Prochlorococcus marinus str. MIT 9312: one gene and its partner. Each later gene encodes a partner of the first gene's protein in a complex. Links are inferred from orthologs where the notes say so. Each region holds a gene or a part of one and is shown on either strand. Other genes may lie near its edges.

The links.
Region 2: the proteins of tig (region 1) and rpsG are in contact, whole or in part, in a crystal structure (PDB 3GTY), measured with the Thermotoga maritima proteins. The link is inferred for Prochlorococcus marinus str. MIT 9312 from one-to-one orthologs. Residues at the interface, in WP_004081061.1 of Thermotoga maritima: Glu122, Val124, Val129, Leu130, Tyr133, Glu188, Gly259, Ile262, Tyr263, Glu266, Ser270, Glu273, Gln274, Glu277, Arg308, Gln311, Ile312, Ser315, Tyr316, Glu325, Arg329, Arg336, Leu363, Phe366, Trp367, Arg373, Leu377, Arg381, Leu384, Glu387; in WP_004081843.1 of Thermotoga maritima: Lys34, Lys52, Lys55, Glu59, Arg62, Gln63, Glu66, Asn67, Lys69, Val71, Arg95, Ala109, Lys110, Lys111, Gly112, Arg113, Pro114, Glu117, Glu121, Ile124, Ala125, Tyr127, Asn128, Asn129, Thr130, Gly131, Lys135, Asp139, Arg142, Met143.

The regions. Positions count from the first base shown.
Region 1 is NC_007577.1:1,636,696-1,639,849, forward strand. The notes cover bases 90-2,907. They hold tig (trigger factor), read left to right. Parts: upstream 90-684; coding sequence 685-2,130; downstream 2,131-2,907. Other genes in these bases: PMT9312_RS09005 (aspartate-semialdehyde dehydrogenase), read right to left, coding at 90-561; clpP (ATP-dependent Clp endopeptidase proteolytic subunit ClpP), read left to right, coding at 2,196-2,840. In the rest of the region: more of PMT9312_RS09005, read right to left, coding at 1-89; ATP-dependent protease ATP-binding subunit ClpX, read left to right, coding at 2,945-3,154. UniProt on the Bacillus subtilis protein: Involved in protein export. Acts as a chaperone by maintaining the newly synthesized protein in an open conformation. Functions as a peptidyl-prolyl cis-trans isomerase.
Region 2 is NC_007577.1:1,498,759-1,501,782, reverse strand. What follows is about bases 1-2,688. They hold rpsG (30S ribosomal protein S7), read left to right. Parts: upstream 1-953; coding sequence 954-1,424; downstream 1,425-2,688. Other genes in these bases: fusA (elongation factor G), read left to right, coding at 1,522-2,688; rpsL (30S ribosomal protein S12), read left to right, coding at 554-928; gltB (glutamate synthase large subunit), read right to left, coding at 1-359. Also shown: more of fusA, read left to right, coding at 2,689-3,024.

The DNA of each region.
Region 1 (3,154 bases):
ACCCTGAAGATATTGTTCAGTTAAAAGTTTTAATTCCTCCATCGCCATTTGGCCTGCACCACTTACAGATTGATATGTTGAGACAATAACTCTTTGAATAGTTGAAAGTTTATTTAAAGGGGCTAAAACTAATGTCAACAAAATGGTAGTGCAGTTTGGATTCGCTATTACCCCATCATGATTGAATGCGTCACTAGCATTAACTTCAGGAACTATAAGAGGTACGTTCTTATCTAATCTGAACGCACTGGAATTATCTATAAGTAAAGCATTTTGATCGATAATGGTAGGCAACCATTTTTTTGAAATACTTCCACCGGCTGAAGCTAAAACTAAATCAAGATTCAGAAATTCTTCCTTAGTTGTTTTTTTTGTAACTAATTCTTCACCTTTCCAAATAATTTTTTTTCCTTCTGACCGCTCTGATGAAAGCAAGACCAATTCTGATATTGGGAAATCACGTTGTTCAAGAATTTTGAGTAATTCAGATCCCACAGCACCTGAAGATCCTAAAACAGCAACTTTTAATGGCCTATTAGGCAAAAACGGAGATTGTCTCACACTTTAAAATGATTTTTTAAATAGATTTACTATTTTTTTTACTTTATCAAAAAATTAACTTTCAAGGGAATCACATAATGTGAAATAATTAAGATTCGGCTTATAGTAATAATTACAAAAAACATGGCTAAAGAAGCATTAATAGTCAAAACCACTCCTCTACCTCAAAGTAGAATTTCATTTGAATTAGAAATACCATCTGAGACATGCAAAACGTGTGTAAATGAGACAATCAGTACTATTAGTCGTTCGGCTAAAATTCCGGGCTTTAGACTTGGTAAAATCCCTAAACAAGTCTTAATCCAAAGAATTGGCATCACACAATTACATGCTTCTGCTTTAGAAAAAATAATTGATAAATCATGGCAAGAAGCATTAAAAATAAAATCTATTGAGCCACTAAGTGAGCCAGAATTGGTAGATGGATTTGAATCTTTACTTGCAAAGTTTAGTCCTGAAAAATCACTTAAGTTTACTCTTCAAACTGATGTTGCCCCCGAATTAAAACTAAAGAAATCCAAAGGACTTAGTGTTGAAATCTCAAAAACTAAGTTTGATCCTAAGTCAGTAGATGAAGCGCTAGAAAAATCTAGAAGTCAGTTTGCAAATATTATTCCAGTAACCAATAGAGCAGCGAAATTAGGGGACATTGCTGTAGTTAGTTTCAAAGGGAAATATAAAGATTCTGGAAAAGAAATTGATGGTGGGACAAGTGAATCAATGGATCTTGAATTAGAAAAGAACAAAATGATTCCCGGTTTCGTTGAGGGAATAGTAAAGATGAAAATTGGTGATACTAAAACACTAAACCTGAAATTTCCTGAAGATTATTCTCATGAGGATTCAAGAGGCAAAGAGGCAATCTTTGAAGTAAGTCTTAAGGATCTTAAGGAAAAAGAATTACCTGAACTTAATGACGATTTTGCAAAACAGTCTGGAAACAAAGAATCTTTAAAAGAGTTAAAGAAAGATATTGAAAAGCAACTTAAAGAAAATTTTGAAAAAACTCAAAAAGATATCAAAATTGAAGCTTTATTAGATGCCTTAACAAACGAATTGGTTGCTGAAATTCCAAAATCTATGATTGATATAGAAGTGAGAAATAATATTGAACAAACAGCGCAAAGATTTGCTCAACAAGGTCTTGATGTTAAATCTACTTTCACTCCGGAATTAGTAAAGTCATTATCAGAGTCCACAAGGCCTCAGGCTGAAAAAAATGTTCAAAGAAATTTAGCTCTAAAAGCATTAGCTGAAAAAGAAAACATAACAGTTGAAAAAGATGAAATTGATTTAAAAATGAAAGATTATGAAGATGCAATCTCTCAATCTTCAAAACAAATAGATATTAAAAAGTTAACAGAAGTAATAAGTAAAGATTTACTAAAAGAAAAATTAATAATTTGGCTTGAAGAAAATTCCGAAGTAAAAGAAAAAACTACAAAAGCTTCTCAAGCTTCCAAAACAACAAAAGCGAAAAAAACAACGACAAAAACAACAAAAGCCACAAAAACTGCGACAAAAACAACAAAAGCCACAAAAACTCAAAATAAAAAAGAAAAAAAATAATTTATGAAATTTCCTACTAATTAAACAAAAACCCCTTAAATTATCTATAAGTGGAAAACTATTTTGTGAACTCAGAAAAAAAACATTTAATCCAAAGCTCAATAAGTTCTTACGAAAGTATTCATAAAACTATTGGAGCGGTGCCTACTGTTATAGAACAATCTGGTAGAGGAGAAAGAGCTTTTGATATTTATTCACGACTATTGAGGGAGAGAATAATTTTTTTAGGTAGTGGAATTAACGATCAAGTATCAGACTCTCTTGTTGCACAATTATTATTTCTTGAAGCTGAAGATCCCGAAAAAGACATACAAATATATATCAATTCTCCTGGAGGCTCAGTAACTGCAGGAATGGCCATATACGATACTATGCAACAAATATCCCCAGATGTAGTGACAATATGTTTTGGAGTAGCTGCAAGTATGGGAGCATTTCTACTTTCTGGAGGTGCAAAGGGGAAAAGATTGGCTTTACCTAATTCTAGGATCATGATTCATCAGCCTCTTGGAGGTGCACAAGGTCAAGCAGTAGAGATTGAAATACAAGCAAAAGAAATACTTTTTCTTAAGAAAACATTAAATTCGCTCTTAGCAGAACATACCGGTCAACCTTTGGAAAAAATTAATGAAGATACAGAAAGAGATTACTTTTTATCTCCTTCAGAAGCAGTCGAATATGGATTAATTGATAAAGTTATCAAAAAGTGACAAGGGATACTGATTTTTTAAGAATATGATGACGAATCGATATTTATAAGCAATCCTAGTGAATAGGGAATATTTAACACCTTTCACATTAAAACTTATAATCGATGGCTAAATTCGACGCCCATCTTAAATGTTCATTTTGCGGGAAATCACAAGACCAAGTAAGAAAGCTTATAGCTGGTCCTGGGGTTTATATCTGTGATGAGTGCATAGACCTTTGTAATGAAATTCTCGATGAAGAACTACTTGATAATCAAGCGAACACAAACAACTCTCCGCAAGTAAAAAAGAAATTAACAAATGATAATCCAAAA
Region 2 (3,024 bases), 140 kb from region 1 along the record:
TCTTCCTCACATATTGTTTTACATTCTTCAATTTTCTCTTTTTTGTTAGGCATAAAAACCATGCCTAAACCTCTAACAAAGTCTTTTTTATTTTGTAGATTCATTTTTTCTTCTAAGTATTTCCATGGAATTGAACATAAAATTCCTGCTCCATCTCCTGAGTCACTATCTCCACCACAACCTCCTCTATGTTCCATGCAGTTAAGACCCTTCAGGGATTGTTTAAGGATCCAGTTGCTTTCAATACCTTTGACATTTGCTATGAAACCAACTCCACACGAATCTTTCTCACCAATTATTCCATTTGGGGAATAACTATCTTGATATGGCTCAACGATTCTTTTAATACTCTCTCCCATAGATTATTTAATTCTATTTATTTATTTATGTATTTCCATTATAAAAATAAATATGAAAATAAATCTAGAGATAATTAATATTTACCAAAGAATTTTAAATTCACAAATTTTAAAAAAATATGATTAAAAACTTTTAGTTGGTGCACATAAAAGGTTATTATGATTAGATGTTTATTTTTTTCTAAATATAATAAATGCCCACCATCTCACAATTAATAGGTTCAGAAAGAAAACGTCTGACTAGGAAAACAAAATCTCCTGCATTAAAATCCTGCCCTGAGAGAAGAGGGGTATGTACAAGAGTTTATACATCAACACCTAAAAAACCTAATTCAGCTTTAAGAAAAGTTGCAAGGGTAAGATTAACTTCTGGTTTTGAAGTGACAGCTTATATCCCTGGAATTGGGCATAATTTGCAAGAACACTCTGTAGTACTACTTAGGGGTGGAAGAGTTAAGGACTTACCAGGAGTCAGATATCATATAATAAGAGGAACTTTAGATACGGCTGGAGTCAAAGATAGACGTCAATCCAGATCTAAGTATGGAGCAAAAGCTCCAAAAGATTAATTTGTAAACATCACTTTTAAAAAACATGTCACGTCGGAATGCAGCAGTAAAAAGACCAGTTCTACCTGATCCTCAATTTAATAGTCGTTTAGCTTCAATGATGATTTCTCGATTGATGAAACACGGTAAAAAATCTACAGCTCAAAGAATATTGTCTGATGCTTTTTCTTTAATAAGTGAGAGAACTGGAGGGGATGCAGTCGAATTATTTGAAACAGCGGTGAAAAATGCTACTCCCCTTGTTGAAGTAAGAGCTAGAAGAGTTGGTGGTGCAACTTACCAAGTGCCTATGGAAGTTCGCCAGGAAAGGGGCACAGCTATGGCATTAAGATGGCTTGTTACATTCTCTCGTGCACGAAATGGTAAAAGTATGTCCCAAAAACTAGCTGGTGAGTTGATGGATGCAGCGAATGAAACTGGTAGTTCAGTTAAAAAAAGAGAAGATACCCATAAAATGGCTGAAGCTAATAAAGCTTTTGCACATTACCGATATTAATTTCGTCAAAAAGGTACTGAAGTAGTTTATTATTATAAAAGTTTACTTTTAGGGTGAACTATACTTATCAAAAATTATTGTATTTGGAGCTTTAAAATTGGCACGCGACTTTCCCCTAGAACGAGTTAGGAATATAGGTATAGCCGCTCATATTGACGCAGGGAAGACAACAACAACTGAAAGAATCTTATTTTATTCAGGTGTTGTTCACAAGATTGGAGAAGTTCATGATGGTGCTGCCGTAACAGATTGGATGGCCCAAGAAAGAGAACGAGGCATAACTATTACTGCTGCTGCAATATCTACAAGTTGGCAAGATCACAGAATCAATATTATTGATACTCCAGGACACGTTGATTTTACTATTGAAGTGGAAAGATCAATGAGAGTCTTAGATGGAGTTATTGCTGTATTTTGTGCTGTAGGAGGAGTTCAGCCTCAATCTGAAACAGTTTGGCGACAAGCAGATAGATACTCTGTTCCAAGAATGGTTTTTGTAAACAAAATGGACCGGACTGGCGCAGATTTTTTAAAAGTTAATAATCAAATTAAAGACCGACTAAAAGCAAATGCACTTCCTATTCAGCTACCTATTGGAGCTGAAGGAGATCTCACGGGCATTATTGATTTGGTTGCTAACAAAGCATATCTTTACAAAAATGACTTAGGTACTGATATTCAGGAAGCACCAATTCCATCTGAAATGGATGATGAAGCTGCTGAGTGGAGATATAAATTGATGGAGAGTGTTGCAGAAAATGATGAAGAGCTAATAGAAACATTTCTCGAAACAGGAGAATTATCTGAAGAACAACTTAAAAAAGGGATAAGAGAAGGGGTTTTAAAACATGGACTAGTTCCTGTATTGTGTGGGTCAGCCTTTAAGAACAAAGGTGTCCAACTTGTTTTAGACGCTGTTGTCGATTATTTGCCAGCTCCAGTTGATGTGAAGCCAATTCAAGGTGTTTTACCAAGTGGCAAAGAAGATGTTAGACCTTCTGATGATAATGCCCCTTTCAGTGCATTAGCTTTCAAAGTGATGTCAGATCCCTATGGGAAATTAACTTTTGTAAGGATGTATTCGGGTGTTCTTTCAAAGGGAAGTTATGTCATGAATTCTACTAAAGATGCTAAAGAGAGAATTTCTAGATTAGTAATTTTAAAGGCTGATGAAAGAGAGGAGGTTGATGAATTGAGAGCTGGAGATTTAGGAGCTGTATTAGGACTTAAGAACACTACAACTGGTGACACTTTATGTAATACAGAAGATCCTATAGTTTTAGAGACCTTGTTTATCCCCGAACCAGTTATCTCTGTGGCCGTTGAGCCAAAAACCAAAGGTGATATGGAAAAATTATCAAAAGCTTTAACTGCTTTGTCCGAAGAGGATCCAACCTTTAGGGTAAGTACTGATCCGGAGACAAATCAAACTGTTATTGCTGGTATGGGCGAGTTGCACCTAGAAATCCTTGTAGACAGAATGTTAAGGGAGTTTAAAGTTGAAGCTAATATTGGAGCTCCTCAGGTTTCATATAGAGAGACCATCAGGTCTAGCTCTAAAGGTGAAGGTAAATATGCAAGACAAACTGGAGGAAAAGGT